One region of the Paenarthrobacter sp. TA1.8 genome, then DNA from elsewhere that is predicted to be linked to it. Evidence: riboswitches for the same ligand, from Rfam matches in the RefSeq annotation. Region 1 holds a riboswitch; each other region holds the start of a gene.
The links. A riboswitch is a leader RNA that binds a small molecule or an ion and turns the genes downstream of it on or off. The one in region 1 is predicted to bind S-adenosylmethionine.

Region 1 (4,688 bases):
ACGCAGACCACCGCATGGCCACTGCCGGGGCCATCCTGGGGCTCGCCGTCGAAGGCGTACAGGTTGAGGACATCGCCACGACATCGAAGACCATGCCGGATTTTCCAAAGATGTGGGAAGCAATGCTGCAGCCAACTGATGCCGACACCGATCTTGATGAGGCCAGCAACTAACCATGGGCCGTGACGCACGCTCCTGGGACGAATCCGACGTCCGGATCCGTCCCAGCAAAAAAGGATCCAGGCCACGCACCAAGGATCGCCCCAGCCACGATGACGCCGTAATAGGCAGGATCATCACCGTGGACCGCGGACGGTACAGGGCAATTGTTGGCGAAGATTCCGCCGACGAACGGATCGTTATCGCAGCCCGCGCCCGCGAACTGCGACGCAACCCCGTTGTCCCCGGCGACTTCGTCGCATTGGTGGGTGACGTCTCCGGGTCTCCCGATACCTTGGCGCGCCTGGTCCGGGTGGAAGAGCGGAAGACCCTCCTTCGCCGGAGTGCCGACGATACGGACCCCATCGAACGGGTGGTCGTGGCCAACGCCGATCAGCTCGTGGTGGTTGTTGCGGCGGCCAACCCGGAGCCACGCACCGGATTCATTGATCGCGCCTTGGTCGCAGCGTACGACGCCGGCATCGAGCCGTTGCTGCTCATCACCAAGGCGGATGTGAAGGACCCGGCGGAACTCCTGGCCAATTACCTGAGCTTGGATTTTCCCGTAATCATCAGCCGGACCGCTGACTCCGAGGCCGGCGGCATCGATGCCCGTTCCGATGACGGACTATCAGCCCGGCTGGACAAGGTCGCCGTATCCCAACTCCGCTCGCACTTGGGTGGAAAAGTCACCGTCATGCTCGGTCACTCCGGCGTTGGCAAATCCACCATGGTCAACGCGCTGACAGGCGCAGAGCGCGCCACTGGAGGCGTCAACGCGGTTACGGGCCGTGGCAGGCACACATCATCCTCGGCTTTGGCGTTGAAGCTGGACGATGCACCGTCCGGCAGCTGGATCATCGATACTCCCGGAATCCGCTCCTTCGGCTTGGCGCATGTGGATCCGGACCGGATACTGCACTCGTTCCCGGACCTTGAGCCCGGCACCGAGACCTGCGACCGCGGCTGCAAGCACGGTGCCACAGCCACCAATTGCGGGCTGGATGCATGGGTGAACGATGGCCATGCCGGGCCATCGGGAGTGGCCCGGTTGGCCTCCTTGCGCCGCTTGCTGGGTGCAGACCCAAGGCTCGAAGCGAAAGAGACCAAGGAACTGGGCACCGTCAACTGATTCGTTGTCTGCTTCACGTCCCCAATGCAGCGAACGATTCAGGATAGTTTGGTGGCATGACCCATCCCGTTTCCACCTACAACGATGACCTGCGCCTGGCCCACGTCCTCGCCGATTCAGTCGACGCCCAGACCATGGATCGCTTCAAGGCACTGGACCTGCAGATCGAAACCAAGCCCGACCTCACACCTGTCACTGACGCTGACAAGGCCGCAGAGGAAGCAATCCGCGGTCAACTGTCCCGCTCCCGTCCGCGGGACGCGGTCCTGGGCGAGGAGTTCGGCAGCAGCGGTCACGGTTCACGTCGCTGGATCATAGACCCCATCGACGGGACCAAGAACTTTGTCCGTGGTGTCCCGGTGTGGGCAACGTTGATCGCCCTCGTGGATGAGGGGGAACCTGTGGTGGGCGTAGTCAGTGCGCCTGCGCTGGGCAAGCGATGGTGGGCTGCGAAGGACATGGGCGCCTACATGGGCCGCTCCCTGGCCTCGGCAACGCGGCTCAAGGTGTCCAACGTTTCCCGCCTGGCTGACGCCTCCATGTCATATTCCAGCCTTTCGGGGTGGAAGGAACGCGGCAACCTGGATGAATTCCTGGGGCTGACGGAAGACATCTGGCGGACACGCGCCTATGGTGATTTCTGGTCGTATTGCCTCGTGGCCGAGGGGGCAGTGGATATCGCTTGCGAGCCTGAACTGAACCTCTACGACATGGCAGCACTCGTCCCGATCGTCACCGAGGCAGGCGGCCGTTTCACATCCTTGGAAGGCGAAGACGGTCCGTTTGGCGGTAACGCCCTGGCCACCAACTCGATCCTGCACTCCGAGGTCCTCAAGCGCCTCAACCCCGGATTGGACGACCTTCTCTAAACTTATCCACGCCTGGCCACCCAGCGGCAGGCGGAATTTTCGACGGCGGATGGCCCCCGCAGGGGGTCTCCGCCGTTTTTTATTCGGCGAAGAAGGGATTTCGCATTCGACGTAACAAAGGGCTTAACAAAAGGAAGCGGCTTTGGAAGCCTCCCCGGACGTGCCTTAGCCTTTTTTACAGGTCACGAGTGCCAGCGCTAAACCCCGGTTTGCTGGCCGGCAACCCTCCATTCGCGGTGGGGTGCCCCGGGTGACGACCCGGCCGGTCCGGAACGGATGCGGCAAGCGCGGATCCCCCTATGGGGGTCCCTCTTGAGTGAGGTTCCATGAGTACTGTCACGTTCAACTCCACCACCATTCCGTCCTTTGTTGAAGAATCCACAGCGGAGACGATAACCGCTCTGCGTCCGCTTGCCGCGGTCACTGGCGCTGAGCTTCAGGCTCCCCTGATTCAGGGTGGCCACGTCCGCTACGCAAACTTGGACTACGGCGCATCGGCCCCGGCCCTGACCATCGTTTCGGCCTACCTCAACGAGGTCCTGCCCTACTACGCCAGCGTTCACCGGGGCGCCGGGTACGCCTCCCAAATCAGCACGTCGGTGTACGAGAACTCGCGGAACATCGTCCGTGATTTCGTCGGCGGGCGTGCCGATGACTCAGTGATCTTCACACGGAACACCACTGACTCGTTGAACCTCCTGGCCGGATGCCTCCCGCAGGTGGATGGCCAATTTGCGGGCGAGGTCCTGTACTTGGACATCGAGCACCACGCCAACTTGCTTCCGTGGCAGGGAGTCCCCCACCGCAGCGTCGTCGCGGCACCAACCCTGGCCGAAACGGTGGACAAGCTCGAGGCCGAACTTGCCCAGGGCGGGGTCAGCCTGCTGGCTGTTACCGGCGCCTCGAACGTGACGGGGGAAATTCTTCCCATCGCGCGCCTTGCTTCGCTTGCCCACGAACACGGCGCAAGGATCGTGGTGGACGCTGCGCAGCTCGCACCTCATCGCCGGATCAACATCACCGAGGCGGACGTCGACTACATCGTCTTCTCCGGACACAAGCTTTATGCCCCCTTCGGCGCGGGTGTCGTGGTGGGTCGTCCGGACTGGCTCGACGCCGGCATACCGCACCTGGCCGGAGGCGGCGCGGTACGTGAAGCGCGCCTGGACTCAGTGAGCTGGGCCGCGGGCCCGGCGCGCCACGAGGGCGGCTCCCCCAACGTGCTGGGCGCCGCGACACTTGCCCGCGCCACCCAAGTCCTCGCAGGGCTCGATCAGGACGCGTGGCATGCCCACGAGTCCGCCATCCGCTCGTACCTGGTGCAGGGCCTGGAGGCCATCGATGGCGTGACCGTCCACAAGATCTTCGCTGACTCCCTGGACACCATCGGTGTGGTCAACTTCTCCGTAGAAGGATTCGACGCCGGGCTGGTTGCGGCTTACCTGGCGGCCGAGCACGGGGTTGGCCTCCGTGATGGCCGGTTCTGCGCCCACCCGCTCCTCAAACGCCTCGGGCTCCCCTCCGGATCCCTGCGCGCCAGCTTCGGCGTCGGCTCCCGGTTGGAGGACGCCACCAGGCTGCTCGCAGGCATCGAAGGACTCAAGCGCGACGGACTGGGATGGGACTACGTGGTGGACGAGGGCCGTTGGGTTCCTGCAAATGACCATCGCAGCTACCCCGAATGGGCCCCGAACACTCCCGGCACTGCGGGCGCAGCTCCCTGCACTGTTGACTAGGAACACTGCGGACCAGGAACACTGCGGTAAATTCATAGGGTACTTTTAGCGACCCTGTGAAGGAGCTTTCGTGGCCCTGCGTTCACCGGCTGCCTCCAGCGGACAGCCACGTACTCCCGGACCAGCCGGGCCGCGTGGTCCAAGGCTGCATGCTTCCCGCCGGCATGAACTCGGTCAGAGCTTCCAGGACGGCGGCGAACACTATGACCGCGTGCGACCCGGCTACCCCGCCGATTCCGTGGACTGGCTGGTTCCTCCGGGGGCAAGGTCAGCGGCGGACCTCGGAGCCGGCACAGGAAAGTTCACGGCACTCCTCGTAGAACGCGGCTTGGCGGTTACCGCGGTCGATCCTTCCACGGACATGTTGGAGCAATTGCGAAAAGCCTACCCCCACGTCAGTGCGCTGGAGGGAACGGCCGAGGCAACTGGACTGACGGACTCAGCATTCGACGTCGTCAGCGTTGCCCAGGCCTGGCACTGGTGCGAGCCCCTCGCAGCGAGCACGGAGATCGCCCGGATCCTGCGGCCTCATGGGATCTTGGGACTGATCTGGAATCAACTGGACACTTCAATCCCGTGGGTTCACCGCCTTTCACGCATCATGCATGCAGGCGATGTCCACAAGCCCGGATTCCGGCCAGTCATCGGCCCGGAGTTTGAAGGTTTGGAAAGTCATCTGACCCGGTGGGAGGATGCCCTGACGCCGGAGGACATCATGGAACTGACCAAGTCGCGCAGCTACTACCTCCGCGCCAACGACGCCACCCGTGCGAAGGTCATGGGCAACCTGGA
Region 2 (4,688 bases), 1.6 Mb from region 1:
TGGCCTGGCCGCTGCGATCGGCATCCCCTCGCTCGGCCTGTATGCCGCCGGTCGTGCGCTGGGAATCACCACTGCAATTGTGCCCAGCGGCTTGGACGCTTACTGGTGGACGGTGCCGGTGCTGGTCCTTTCGGCCATGCGCCATGCGATCGTGGAAGAAGTGATCGTGGTGGGGTACCTCATGGACCGCTTCGGTAAATTCGGGTGGAGCATGCCGGTGGCCATTGTGGTCAGTGCCGTCCTGCGGGGAAGCTACCACCTGTACCAAGGCTTTGGGCCGTTCATAGGGAACGTGGTCATGGGCCTGCTGTTCGCTTGGATCTACACCAAGACCAAGCGGGTAATGCCCCTGGTGATTGCCCACGCACTGCTGGACATCGTGGCGTTCGTTGGATTCAGCCTGTTCGGCAAGGCAATGGGACTGGGGTAGTGGTCCGTTAAAAGTATCCGGCCGCCATCGGTGGGTGACGTCATTGGCACCCGCTGATGGCGGCCGAAGCTTAGCCCGGACATGATTGACTCCGGACATGGCTGACCGGGGCCGGGACCAGCCCGGATGGATTGGATCGGTCAGATGGTGACGGCTCCGGAGGCGGTTTCGAAAGTTACAGCGAGGATGCCTGGAGTCCCGTGCGGTGCCATCCACTGGACGGCGACATCCTCAAGCGGCTTCTCCACTGGTTCGCCCAACCATTCGGTGACGCGTTCAGCCGAGCCCGCAATGGTGAGGCTGGACATCTTGACGTCGCTCTCGTAGATCCTTGACGGGTGCAGCGAGGGGTCGCCCTCCCACTTGAGCAGGTAGGGCACTTGGGGGTCCGCGATCAGGCCGAGGATGCCAATCTGCTGCCACACCAGTTCGCGTCCGTCGGGGAACTTGCGGTTGCCCGGAACAGCCGAGCGGCCAAGGCGGTCTTCGAACGGTGCAAGGTCGTCAACGGCGACGCACCAGCCCATCCATCCACCACCGGCAGCCGAGCGGGCACGGACGGCCTGGCCAAAGGGTGCTTTGTCGGAAGCGGGGTGGTCCAGGACCTCCACCACTTCCAGGTACTTGTTATCCGCAAGGGGAATGATCATGTTCCGGGTACCGAAGCGCGGGTGCACTCCGCCCCGGACAGCGTCCACTCCCAGTGCCGCGGAAATTCGTTCGGTAGTGGCCAAAAGGCCATCTCGTTCACAGGCGTAAGAGACGTGATCCATGCGCATGGCTTCATCTTGGCACTTTGTGATCGGGGTCTCAGCTAAGTCAAGCCTAACTAAGGTGGGATGTATATAACCGGTGGTAAGGGGCGTCATGGAGGGACGCGGGAAGACCGAAAGATTCCCCAGGCGTCACAAAGCTGTCTTCGCCTCCGGACAGTTCCTAGACTGGCCCCAGCTCGCACCGCTTCACCTTGCCCGCCAAACCCATGCGTCACGAACAGGAGAACTCCATGTCCCAAGGATGGTCTTTCGAAACCCGCCAGATCCACGCCGGTCAAGAGCCCGACGCCGCCACAGGGGCGCGCTCGCTTCCGATCTACCAGACCACGTCCTTCGTGTTCCCCAGTGCCGAGAGCGCCGCCAATCGCTTTGCCCTGGCCGAGCTCGCTCCCATCTACACCCGAATCGGCAACCCGACGCAGGATGCGGTGGAGCAGCGGGTTGCGAGCCTTGAGGGTGGCCTGGGTGCCCTCTTGCTCAGCTCCGGACAGGCTGCGGAGACGTTCGCCATCCTGAATATCGCCGAGGCGGGCGACCACATCGTAGCGAGCCCCAGCCTGTATGGCGGCACATACAACCTGCTGGCGCACACGCTGAAGAAGTTCGGCATTTCGGTCACGTTCGTCGAGGACCCGGACAATCTGGACCAGTGGCGTGACGCCGTACGGCCGAACACCAAGCTGTTCTTCGGCGAGGTCGTCTCCAACCCGCGCCAGGATGTCCTGGACATCGAGGGCATCGCCCGCACCGCACATGCGGCCGGCGTTCCCCTCATTGTGGACAACACCCTGTCCACGCCTTACCTCATCCGTCCCATCGAGTGGGGAGCGGACATCGTGGTCCATTCCGCGACCAAGTACCTGGGTGGTCACGGTTCGGCAATCGCCGGTGTGATTGTGGACTCCGGCAACTTCGACTTCGGCAAGGACCCGGACCGCTTCCCTGGCTTCAATACCCCGGACCCCAGCTACAACGGTCTGGTCTACGCCCGGGACCTCGGCAAGGACGGTGCACTGGGCGCGAACCTCTCCTACATCCTCAAGGCCCGAGTCCAGTTGCTTCGCGATCTCGGCTCTGCCGTGTCCCCGTTCAACGCCTTCCTCATTGCCCAGGGCCTGGAGACCTTGAGCCTGCGCGTGGAACGCCATGTTGCCAACGCCACCAAGGTGGCCGAATGGCTTGAAAACCACGACGACGTCGAATCGGTCGCCTATGCGGGCCTGCCGTCCAGCCCGTGGTACGACCGCGGCCGGAAGTACGGACCCAAGGGCACAGGCGCCATCGTTGCCTTCAACATCAAGGGCGGCGTCGAAGCCGGCAAGCGCTTCGTGGACGGCCTGGAGCTGCACTCGCACGTTGCCAACATCGGTGATGTCCGCTCGCTGGTCATCCACCCGGCGTCGACTACACACAGCCAATTGACGGTGGAACAGCAGGTCGCCGCCGGCGTCAACCCCGGCCTCGTGCGCTTGTCCGTGGGCATCGAGCACGTTGATGACATCATCGCCGACCTCGAAGCGGGCTTCCGGGCCGCCAAGGGCGCCTAACGCCGCGGCTTTGAGTCACAGCCCGGCTGCCGCCCGCGTCGACGATTATTCGCCGGGCGGCAGTTCCGGGTGCTCGTTCGTGAACGAAGACGCCCTAAACCGTCACACTGTTGTCACATTCTTCGCCAGAACCACCCTGCATTTCCTAGACTCTTGGTATTAGGTCATGAGTGCCAGCACACAGCCCCGGCTTGCTGGCCGGCAACCCTCCTACGCGGTGGGGTGCCCCGGGTGAAGACCTGGCCTGTTCGCACGCAAGGCGACGGGCAAGCGCGAGGTTAAGGTGTCAAAGGAATGACCATTACTGCTACAGCCCTTCCCAAATCCGGAGAAGAAGACGGAACCGTCAAGTACGCCGGCATCGGGCCGTTGGAACTTGAGGCCGGCGGATTCCTCCCCGATGTCGTCCTCGCTTATGAGACCTGGGGGCAGCTGAATGCCGAGGCCTCCAATGCCGTCCTCATCCAGCATGCGCTCACGGGCAGCACTCACGTAGCCCGTGGAGCCACCGACGAGGAAGGTTGGTGGGAGCAACTCGTTGGGCCGGGTGCCACCATCGACACCAACAAGTTTTTTGTCATCTCCATCAACATCGTGGGCGGTTGTTATGGCAGCACCGGCCCATCGTCAGAAGCACCGGACGGACGTCCTTGGGGCTCACGTTTTCCGTTGGTCACGCTGCGCGACAGCACGGAGGCTGAGGCGCGCCTCGCCGATGCCTTGGGAATCGATGCCTGGCACGCTGTGCTGGGCGGTTCCATGGGCGGCGCCAGGGCCCTTGAATGGGCTGTTACGTTCCCTGACAGGGTCAAACGCTGCGCCGTAATTTCGGTGGGCGCCTACAGTACGGCCGAGCAGATTGCCTTTGCTCAAGCCCAAACCTTGGCCATCAGGCAGGACCCGAACTTCAATAACGGTGACTATTACGGCGGCACTGCACCTGAACATGGTTTGGCACTGGCCCGACGCATCGCCCACATCACTTACCGCTCAGCCTTGGAGTTGGATTTCCGCTTCGGCAGGGAAGCCCAGCACCAGGAGACACCACTCGCCGCCGCGGTGTTGGGGGAGCGTGGCCGCTACCAGGTGGAAAGCTACCTGGACCACCAGGGAACGAAGCTGGTCCGCCGTTTTGATGCCAACAGCTACATCGCCATCACCGAAGCCCTGATGTCCCACGACGTCGCCAGGGGCCGCGGCCCGCTGGAACAGGCGTTGTCGCGCGCTACGGCTGAGTTCTTCGTGGCGGCGGTGGACAGCGACAGGCTCTACTTCCCGGCACAGTCGCGGGAACTTGCCGCGGCGCTACCTGGGAATGTGCCGGTCCACCTCATTGAGGCTCCGATTGGTCACGATGGCTTCCTCACTGAGATCGGCCAGCTCTCAGCACAACTCCGCGAATCATTCTTCGCCTAGCCCTAGCCGTTCATGATTTCGCCGCGCTGCTTCATGTAATCCTCCATGGCGATCTCGCCGTTGCTGAACTTCGTGTCCAGCTCCGCCAACTTGCGGGCGCGGAATCCCTGCGGCTCCGAAGCGCCCGCTGAGGGGAACGGTGCCGGGGATGAAGGGTTCGACGGCGGCCCGGCCTGCGGTGTCGAATCCGCGGGGCGGATGACGGTCGGCTCGGAAGGGTACCCGGGGTAATTCTGACCTGGGTAACCCTGCGTCGGGTATCCCTGACCTGGATAATTCTGCTGCGGGTAATTCTGTGGTGGATACCCTGGTCCGGGCAGATTCTGCTGTGGGTAGCCGGGGTCGCGGAAGTTATTGTCCTGGATCCGACGCGCCCGGGAGCGGTTGTACATGCGGATCCCGAGTGGAATCAGCCAAGAGCAGACGATGATCCAGAAGATCAGATTGTTCACAGTGCAGGCCTCCTAGGTCTCATCCCAGCTTAGTCCTGACCAGCAAAACCACTGCGGCTGCTTCAGA
Region 3 (4,688 bases), 2.1 Mb from region 1:
GGATACGGACAGCACTTGGCAAAGAGTGACCAGCGAGGCGACCGACGGCGATGTCAGGTCCCGCTCCACACGGCTGAGGAAGCCTTTGGTCAGGCCGGTAGCATCCGCCACTTGCTCGATGGTGAGCCGCTGCGCTTGCCGGGCTGCGCGGATTCTGGAACCGATGGCAACGGGAACATTGCTCGGTTCAACGGGTAGAGCCTTCATTCACGAACCTTTCAGGCCTGTCATGTGGCCCTGTCATTGGAGCAATAGTAGCCGGGAGACAGGACAAGAGCGCCAGAATACGCGAAAGCATGACCAAAGGATCTTGACTGTTACTCCCATCACAACATATCCTCATAGGCAACAAGTGTTGTCTGTGAGGCACACAACACATCCCCCAATCTCCAATCGTCAGCACAGAGACTTCGACGCTTCGCAGGAGTATCGTCGAAAACCCCAACCTCCGTGCATCAGCTCCAAGGACCGTTCATGGAATCTTCGGCTATAAACATCGCAATCGTGGTGGTGTACCTGCTCGCCATGCTGGCATTCGGCTGGTGGGGCAAGTCCCGCACCAAGAACAACAGCGACTTCCTGGTGGCCGGCCGCCGCCTGGGACCCTTCCTTTACACCGGCACCATGGCCGCAGTGGTCCTCGGTGGCGCATCCACCGTGGGCGGCGTCGGCCTCGGTTACAAGTTCGGTATCTCCGGCATGTGGCTGGTTGTGGCCATCGGTTCAGGCGTGCTACTGCTCAGCCTGCTCTTCGCCGGAACCATCCAAAAGCTCAAGATCTACACGGTCTCGCAGATGCTGACCCTCCGCTATGGCAGCACGGCAACCCAGACCTCGGGCATCGTCATGTTGGCCTACACGCTGATGCTGTGTGCCACGTCCACCGGTGCCTACGCCACCATCTTCGTGGTCCTCTTCGGCTGGGAGCGTTGGCTCGCGATCGCCATCGGCGGCGCGATCGTGCTGGTCTACTCCACCATTGGCGGCATGTGGTCCATCACCTTGGCCGACCAGGTCCAGTTCGTCATCAAGACCGTGGGAATCTTCTTCCTCATGCTCCCCTTCGCCCTGAACGCCGCGGGTGGCCTCGACGGCATCCGAGCCCGCGTCGATGAGAGCTTCTTCGACATCGGCGGCATCGGCCTCCAGACGATCATCACCTATTTCGTCGTGTACACCCTTGGCCTCCTCATCGGTCAGGACATCTGGCAGCGCGTGTTCACCGCCAAGAACCCCACAGTTGCCCGCTGGGGCGGCGCTACCGCCGGCGTCTACTGCATCCTTTACGGCTTCGCAGGTGCCCTGATCGGCATGGCTGCCAGCGTCGCCCTCTCCGGCATCGAAATCGCCGCCAAGGACGACGTCTACGCAGAGGTCGCTACCCGACTCCTGCCCATTGGCATCGGCGGCTTGGTTCTTGCTGCAGCTGTGGCCGCAATGATGTCCACGGCGTCAGGCGCACTGATTGCTGCTGCAACCGTTGCCCGCGCAGACGTAATGCCTTTCGTTGCCAGCTGGTTTGGCAAGAAGGTGGACACCTCCGACTCCGATAACCCTGAGCACGACGTCAAGGCCAACCGTTACTGGGTACTCGGCCTGGGGATCGTTGCAATCATCATCGCCATCTCCACCAAGGATGTGGTGGCCGCACTGACCATTGCCTACGACATCCTGGTTGGCGGCCTCCTCGTGGCCATCATTGGCGGCTTGGTGTGGAAGCGTGGAACGGGCATCGCCGCAGCATGGTCCATGGCGGCCGGTTCAGTGGTAACCCTCGGAACCATGATCATCCTTGAGATCAACGCCGAAGTTCCCCTCGATGGCATCTACGCCAACGAGCCCATCTACTTCGGTTTGATCGCCTCGGCTTTGGTGTACATAGTGGTCTCACTTGCCAGCAAGCCCACGGATCCGGCAGTCATGAAGGCCTGGACGGATCGCGTTGCCGGTACCCGCGTGGCCGAGGAAGAGCTCACCACCCCCGCTTCCTAGGCGGGCACAAAGAACTAAGCAACGTTCAGGTAACAAGTAAAGTTCGACGGCGGCGCCTCCCCTTTTCGGGGCGGCGCCGCCGTTGCGCTATGCCCGGGAAGCATGCGTTGGAAGGCCCGCTCTACACGCCAAAACCACCCCAAAGAGCGCAAAGCAGGCCCCACAACACACCAGGCCCCACAACACACCCCCACCCGTTGGAAGGCCCGCTCTACACGCCAAAACCACCCCAAAGAGCGCAAAGCAGGCCCCACAACACACCCGGCCACAACACACGCCCACCCGTTGGAAGGCCCGCTCTACACGCCAAAACCACCCCAAAGAGCGCAAACCAGGCCCCACAACACAAGCAGGCCCCACAACACACCCCCCAACGGGTGGCCGAACACCAATGCGGTAGGGTGGTCCCAGCTTCAAGAGATGTGGTGCCAAGCTCCGACTGGCCACACACCAACCCCATGTTCACGGGTGGTTCGGATGAGGAAGCGGCCCGTCCCGGACCAGAGACAACCGAGCGGGCAAGAGCACTCCCCCAAGGAGCAGTCCCTTGCCGTACCAAGGCGATACCACCCCGGTAAACACAACAGCACCCAGTACCCCGGCCGGAACGGCCACCCCCACGGTCGCGGTGATCCCCGCCGTCGACCTCTTCCTGGGCACGGTGACCATCACTGCCAAGGCTGGAACCGAGCAGTTCAGACATGCCCAACCGCAGCTCATCGCGCAGGCGTTGGCCCAGGCCGTCCGGCCGACGCACTGGTGTGAGTCGTCCACGACACTAACGGTGACTGTTGCGGCCGTCGGAAAACGGGCGGGCGTCCAACGTCACTTCACACTAGGGCACTAGGGCTCTAGGGCACAGGGACCAGGCCTAAGCTTCCTCGTCTTCCTCGCGGAACTCTTCGGTTTCATCTATGGGGACAACGCGTTCGTCGTCCTCGGGGGCGTCCACTTCCTCTACCCAGGGTTCGTCCACTTCCTGGTCTTCGGCGTAGTCGTAGGCCGGGTCGGACTCAATGGTTGTCCGTTCCGGGTAGTTGGCGTGTGATTCGGTGGTGTTCATGGTGCAACCTCCGTCTCGTGGGCCTGTTCTGGTGGGCGGTTCAGCCCGTTGACCCGAATGCAGGAATCCAGTGGCGGAAGGGCCCCGCCTCTGTCCTTCCATCTGAGCACCGGCACCGTCGAGGGTCAAGGAAATTACGGTGCACCGAACATTCCAGTTAAGGAATACCAGCCAAAAATCCGCGCGGATAAGCGGTAGTGTGGGGCGTGCAATGGGGCCGCAACTACCCCACCAAGCACAGGAGACAAAGTGCAGATGCACCAGGAATCCCACAGTTCGTCGAGCTCCGCTCCGGACCCCACCCCCGAACCAGCAACCGCCGAAAACTCCGGCACGCAACCCGCGCCGCCCTCGCACGCGGACATTCGCCGGTGGCGGCAGTACCTGGCCGATGAGCGTGCCGAGGCCGCCGTCTACCGCGAACTGGCCCAGCGACGTGACGGCGAAGAACGCCAAATCCTGCTCGCCCTGGCCGAAGCCGAAGGCAGGCACGAAGCCCACTGGCTCAAGCTCCTTGGCGAGCATGCCGGTATGCCCAAGGGAGCTTCCACCCGCAGCCAGTTCCTGGGCTTCCTGGCCCGCAACTTCGGTTCAGTGTTCGTCCTCGCTCTGGCACAGCGCGCCGAAGGCCGTTCCCCGTACGGCACCGAACCTGCCGCGACGCCTGCCATGGTGGCCGATGAACAAATACACGAAGAAGTAGTCCGGGGCTTGGCCACACGCGGACGCAACCGGCTCTCCGGAACCTTCCGCGCGGCCGTTTTCGGCGCCAACGACGGTTTGGTCAGCAACCTTTCCCTGGTCATGGGCATGGCCGCAACCGGCGTGCCCAGCCCCGTGGTGCTCATGAGTGGCGTCGCGGGTCTCCTTGCCGGGGCCCTCTCCATGGGTGCTGGCGAGTACGTTTCGGTTCGTTCCCAGCGGGAACTCCTTAACGCCACGTTGCCCACGCAGGCCACTCTGACCGCGGCACCGTCATTGGACATCGAGCACAACGAGTTGGTCCTGGTGTACTTGGCCCGTGGCATGACGCGTGAAGCGGCGGAGCACCGCGCTGCCGAGCGCATGGGCTTGTTCAGCTGCGACTGCGATCCCAGCCTTTCCTTGCAGCCGGAGAAGCCACCCACTGACGATCATGAATCCGTCGGTTCGGCGTGGGGTGCAGCGATGTCCAGCTTCTGCTTCTTCGCTTCGGGCGCCATTGTGCCCATCCTGCCGTTCATCTTCGGCATGACGGGCATCGCCGCCTTGCTGGTGGCCGGCGTTCTGGTGGGCATCGCGCTTCTGGCTACCGGCGCCGTCGTCGGCTTGTTGTCCGGAACCTCGCCGCTGAGCCGCGGGCTCCGGCAGCTTGCCATCGGCCTGGGAGCGGCGGCGGCCACGTACGGGCTGGGCCTGGCGTTCGGAGCAGCGATCGTCTAAGTTTGGACGGCTCGGTCCGGAGACCGTAATGTTGGTTCGTCCTCCGCGCTGCCCCGCGTGACCAGGGCATCAGGAATGGAGAACCGTGGACCCGGAGCGGGAAGCAACGCGCGTGCCGAAGCACCGACGCACTGGAACAGCCTTGCGTGTTCTCCGCGGCGTCCTCATGGCCGTCATTGCCGCCGTCGTCGCCGTTCTGGTCAGTGGATTC
Region 4 (4,688 bases), 1.2 Mb from region 1:
CCAGGATGAGGTCGTCCACGTCTTCAAGCCCGACAGACAGGCGAACCACACCATCGGAGAGCCCGATGGCCGCACGGCCCTCAGGCCCCATGGCCCGGTGGGTGGTGGTTGCCGGGTGCGTGATGAGGGACTTGGAATCGCCAAGGTTGTTGGAGATATCGATGACACGGAGGCCATCGAGCAAGGCAAACGCAGCGTCTTTGGCTGTACGCCCGGCCGAAGGAAGCAGCTCGAACGTCAGCACAGTACCGCCGGCCTTCATCTGCTTCGCAGCGAGCTCGTACTGAGGGTGGGACTTCAACAGCGGGTACTTGACCCAGCTGATGGCGGGTTGCTGCTCGAGCCACTCTGCGATCTTCAGAGCAGAAGCCGAGCTGTGATTCACTCGCAGTCCCATAGTCTCCAAGCCCTTGGTCAGCACCCAGGCATTGAACGCCGACAATGACGGGCCGGTGTGTCGCATGAGCTGCTTGACCGGACCATCGATGAATTCCTTGGTGCCTAGGATCGCGCCGCCAAGGACTCGTCCCTGGCCATCAATGTGCTTGGTCCCGGAGTACACGATCACGTCTGCACCCAGCTCACCACAGCGTTGCAGCAGGGGAGTGGCAAAGACATTGTCGACGACGACAGTCGCCCCGGCGGCATGGGCCAGTTCGCTGACGGCAGCGATATCGACGATCTCCTGCATGGGGTTGGACGGTGACTCGAAGAACACCGCAGTGGTGGGCTCGGACAGGGCTTCGCGCCACTGCTCAAGGTCGGGTCCGTCAACAAAGACCGTCTCCACGCCCCACCGGGGAAGGATCTCGTTGAGGATCACGAAGCAGGAGCCGAACAGCGAGCGGGCAGCAACCACACGGTCACCGGCAGCCAGCAAGGCACCCAGGGCGGTGAAGACTGCAGACATGCCGGACGCCGTCGCGAAGCACGCCTCGGTTCCTTCGAGCAGCCGCAGCCGCTCCTGGAACGTGGCCACGGACGGGTTGCCGTAACGGGAGTAGACGAATCGTTCGTCCTCGCCGGTGAAGGCACGTTCGGCGGCGGCAGCGGATTCGTAGACGAAACCGGAGTTCAGGAAAACGGGTTCGGACGTTTCCTGGAAATTGGTGCGGTCAAGGCCACCGCGGACGGCCTGGGTGTCAGGGCTCCAGCCGGCGGCGTCGGGATTAAAAGTCACTTACTCGGTCCCCAGATTCGTCGGCAGGCCACGGTTCTTCCAACCATTGACGGTGCGCTCACCGTAGCGGTCCGGTTCGCCTTCGAAGCCCTCCAGGACGTTGTAGGCAGTGAAGCCGGCCTGGGTTGCGGCGATGGCCGCCGAGATGGAGCGTTGCCCGGAACGGCATAGGAAAACGAGCTCAACGCCGTCGTCCTCGGGAGCCTGTTGCTGAAGGTCTTCAATAAAGCGGGAGTTCGGAATTCCGCCGGCCAAGTTCCACTGGATGAACAGGGGGTCGTTCTCGGTAGCTTTGGTGTCAGGGATTCCAATGTGGGCCCATTCGCCCTCGGTCCGGACGTCAACCAGGATGGCACCGTCTTGAAGTTTGGCCCACGCGTCGTGCGGGGTCAGGTCACCTGCGTAGCTCATGCGTGGCCCTCGAACGCTTCTTCGTCGTCGTAGTTCTCCAACTGGTCAACGGCATTGGCCACTGCGGCATCCGCTGTGGCGATCGCGGTCGGCAGGACAACGGCTTGGGCAACGATGACGTCCGTGCCGTTGAACGTAGCTGCCGGGCTCCCGTGGAGGACGTAACCTTCGGCGAGGGCATTGTGGATGCGCTCGCAGAAGTCGCGGGTGTCCGGGCCTGTCACCAGGCGGTAGGAGAGTTTTTCTTCAGTGGGTTCAGGCATAGCTGGTGCTCCTCAGTCACGCTTGCAGTACGAATTGTCGATACGCCGAGTAGTCACCTGAGGCACCCCGCCGGAGAGAGGGTTGCCGACCAGCAAGTCAGGGCTTTGCGCTGGTACTCATTACTCAAGAAAAACGTAACATCCACGGGCATCCGGCCGCACTTGCGAGTGGTGGGGCGGCCGTCATGTTGCGTAATCGGCGGCCGTTTCACTCTTCGTCCCTGAGCGTGCGGACGGCGGCGCCGACTGTAGGAAAGAAGTGGTCCGGCGTGAAACGTGCTGCCGTTCCGAGGCGGATCAGCTTGTCCTTCACCGGTCCTTTGAGTTCGGCGAACACCAGATCCACGCCATGACGGGCCAACCATTCATCCAGCGTGACGAGGTCGTCCAGGGCCGTGGTGTCGATGCCTGTGATGGGTTCCGCCGCCAGGATGACGTGGGAGATATCATCCGAAGCTTCGTCCAGTTGTTCCCGGACAAAGCTTGCAAGAACCTGCCCGTTGCCGAAGAACAGCGGTGCATCGAAACGGAGGATCAGGAGCCCGGGGATGCGTGCGCCGTTGGGGTGTCGTTCAAGATCGTGGTACCCCGGGAGCCCTTCTTCGGCACCGAGTTCTGTTCGGTATGGATCCCAGGCCCGCCGCACGAAGTCCAAGAGCGCCAATGCTATGGCCACCACGATTCCCTGGAGCACACCTACTGTAAGGACGCCGAGGAACGCAGCCAACATCACCACCACGGATTCGCTCCGGCTCAGGCTCAACAGGCGCCGGACGCCGGCCGGGTCCGCCAGGGCTATCGCTGCGGCAATCACGACGGCGGCCAAGGTGGCGGACGGAAGGTACTCGGTCACCCCTGGAGCCAGCAGCATGAAAGCAAGCACCAGCACCGAACCCACCACGCCGGTCATCTGGGACTTGGCACCAGCGTCCACAGCCACAGGGGTCCTCGATGTACTGCCGGAGATGGGGAATCCGCCCAGCAGGCCCGTGGCAGCATTGGCTGCCCCAAGTGCTGCCATTTCCCTGTTGCCGGAAACCTTCTTGCCTTCCTTGGCTGCCAATGTTTGGGACAGGACGCCGGTGTCCGCGAAGGCCATGAGGGCGATCCCTGCCGCAGCGGGAAGCAGGGTGAGTGCGTCCGCCCAGCCAATGCCGCCGAGCGCGGGCATCGGGAGGCCCTGCGGCAGGACTCCGGTGACCTTGACGTCGTCGTTGAGGCTCCAAACGGCCGTTGCGACGCACGAGCCGACCACCGCCAGCAGCACACCCGGCACTTTCCACTTCAGCAGCCGGGGAATCCAGATCAGCGCCAGCGAACCCACGCCCAGCAGCAGCGCGGTGATGTTGACCTCGCCACCCAGCACCCCGGTGGTGACCTTCGCAAGCTTTTGCCAGATGTCGCCGTCGGCCTCTATCCCCAGGAATGCCGGCAGCTGCGAAAGGGCCACCAGCAAAGCGATCCCGTTCAGGTATCCGAGCCTGATGGGTTTGGAGAGCAGTCCAGTGATGGTCCCGAGTTTGAGGGCCGACCCGGCCAGCATGATCACCCCAATTAACACGGCCAGGAGTCCGGCGAGCGCTACCGACTTTTCGCTGCTACCCGCTGCCAGCGGCACGATTGCCGCGGCAATCATGGGGGCGAGGGAAGAATCGGGGCCGAGGACCAGGATGCGGGAAGGCCCCACAAACGCGTAAACCAGCAGCGGGACCACAGTGGCATAGAGACCGGTGACCGGTGGAAGGCCGGCCGCCTGCGCATAGGCCATACCGGCGGGTACCAGCAGGGCGAAGAGGGCAGCACCTGCCACGACGTCGTGCCGGAGCCATTCGCGTTTGTAGCCCTTGAGCGCCCAGACGCCCGAAAGCCGGTCCTTGGCGGACTTGGCGGAAGAACGGGTGGGTGAACTCATACAGCGATCATTCCCGACCCATGCTGTTTTCGAAACAATGCGACGGCCGTATGTGGAAAATCCGGACCGTCATCAGTCCCGCCCAAATGTGACGCCCCGGGAGCATAATTGACGCAGTACGACCCCCTGTAACTTCGCATGAAATCAGGTCGCGGTGAACGGACAGAGCAGTTCTACACTCAAGCCCATGCTGCACTTTGGATGGTTCGTGGGACACGGTTTTGGTGTCCAGGGCTGGGGGACTCCCGGCTACAGCCTGGGCTATGACTGGAAGAAACCCGCCCTGTACCAGGAGGCTGTCCGGGCCTTTGAACAATCCGGGTTGGACCTGTTCATCATCGAGGATTCCCTCACCGTCCCGGATACTTACGGCGGCACGGCCGAGGTCTCCCTGGCGCACGCGTCGTTCGCTCCGAAGCATGATCCGCTGGCGCTGGTCCCGTACCTTCTCTCAGCCACGGAGCATTTAGGGATCGTCCCGACGGTCAGCGCTTCCTTCTACCCGCCCTTCACTGCCGCCCGGCTCCTGGCCACGCTGCAACACTTCTCAGAAGGGCAGCTCGGCTGGAACGTAGTCACGTCCGGCAGCGACCTCGCCGCCCAGAATTATGGGCTGGACCAGCAGATCGAACACGACCTCCGGTACGGGAAAGCGGAGGAATTCGTCGACGTCGTCAGGCGGCTCTGGCGGAGTTGGGAACCTGGCGCTGTGCTTGAGGACGTTGAGGCGGGGGTGTTCGCGGATCACAGCAAAGTGCACCCTATCAACCATGAGGGCGACTTTTTCAAGGTCAGGGGTCCGCTGAACACTGCGCCTTTGCCGGAAGAACCCGTCCTGGTGCAAGCTGGTGCGTCGCCGCGGGGTAAGGCCTTCGCCGGTGGGCATGCCGACGTGGCCATTGCCTTGGCACGCGGCGTTGAC

Region 2: another riboswitch for S-adenosylmethionine. It lies ahead of metX (homoserine O-acetyltransferase MetX); the one in region 1 lies ahead of ACNAOT_RS14980 (aminotransferase class V-fold PLP-dependent enzyme).
Region 3: another riboswitch for S-adenosylmethionine. It lies ahead of ACNAOT_RS05590 (hypothetical protein); the one in region 1 lies ahead of ACNAOT_RS14980 (aminotransferase class V-fold PLP-dependent enzyme).
Region 4: another riboswitch for S-adenosylmethionine. It lies ahead of ACNAOT_RS20370 (DUF1737 domain-containing protein); the one in region 1 lies ahead of ACNAOT_RS14980 (aminotransferase class V-fold PLP-dependent enzyme).

What each region holds. Positions count from the first base shown of each region.
Region 1 covers NZ_CP184287.1:3,216,202-3,220,889, forward strand. The annotation lists gene aroA (3-phosphoshikimate 1-carboxyvinyltransferase) at 1-173, shown strand, start outside; gene ACNAOT_RS14970 (ribosome small subunit-dependent GTPase A) at 176-1,291, shown strand; gene hisN (histidinol-phosphatase) at 1,348-2,160, shown strand; SAM riboswitch class IV at 2,341-2,454, shown strand; gene ACNAOT_RS14980 (aminotransferase class V-fold PLP-dependent enzyme) at 2,487-3,896, shown strand; gene ACNAOT_RS14985 (class I SAM-dependent methyltransferase) at 3,973-4,688, shown strand, end outside.
Region 2 covers NZ_CP184287.1:1,605,360-1,610,047, forward strand. The annotation lists gene ACNAOT_RS07505 (CPBP family intramembrane glutamic endopeptidase) at 1-430, shown strand, start outside; gene ACNAOT_RS07510 (VOC family protein) at 571-1,209, opposite strand; gene ACNAOT_RS07515 (bifunctional o-acetylhomoserine/o-acetylserine sulfhydrylase) at 1,437-2,753, shown strand; SAM riboswitch class IV at 2,916-3,032, shown strand; gene metX (homoserine O-acetyltransferase MetX) at 3,048-4,169, shown strand; gene ACNAOT_RS07525 (hypothetical protein) at 4,172-4,621, opposite strand; gene ACNAOT_RS07530 (winged helix DNA-binding domain-containing protein) at 4,684-4,688, opposite strand, start outside.
Region 3 covers NZ_CP184287.1:1,153,786-1,158,473, reverse strand. The annotation lists gene ACNAOT_RS05600 (helix-turn-helix domain-containing protein) at 1-207, opposite strand, end outside; gene ACNAOT_RS05595 (sodium:solute symporter) at 475-1,992, shown strand; SAM riboswitch class IV at 2,404-2,523, shown strand; gene ACNAOT_RS05590 (hypothetical protein) at 2,540-2,839, shown strand; gene ACNAOT_RS05585 (hypothetical protein) at 2,864-3,055, opposite strand; gene ACNAOT_RS05580 (VIT1/CCC1 transporter family protein) at 3,311-4,477, shown strand; gene ACNAOT_RS05575 (matrixin family metalloprotease) at 4,620-4,688, shown strand, end outside.
Region 4 covers NZ_CP184287.1:4,370,447-4,375,134, reverse strand. The annotation lists gene ACNAOT_RS20380 (O-succinylhomoserine sulfhydrylase) at 1-1,180, opposite strand, end outside; gene ACNAOT_RS20375 (rhodanese-like domain-containing protein) at 1,181-1,591, opposite strand; gene ACNAOT_RS20370 (DUF1737 domain-containing protein) at 1,588-1,854, opposite strand; SAM riboswitch class IV at 1,868-1,979, opposite strand; gene ACNAOT_RS20365 (SulP family inorganic anion transporter) at 2,063-3,766, opposite strand; gene ACNAOT_RS20360 (NtaA/DmoA family FMN-dependent monooxygenase) at 3,921-4,688, shown strand, end outside.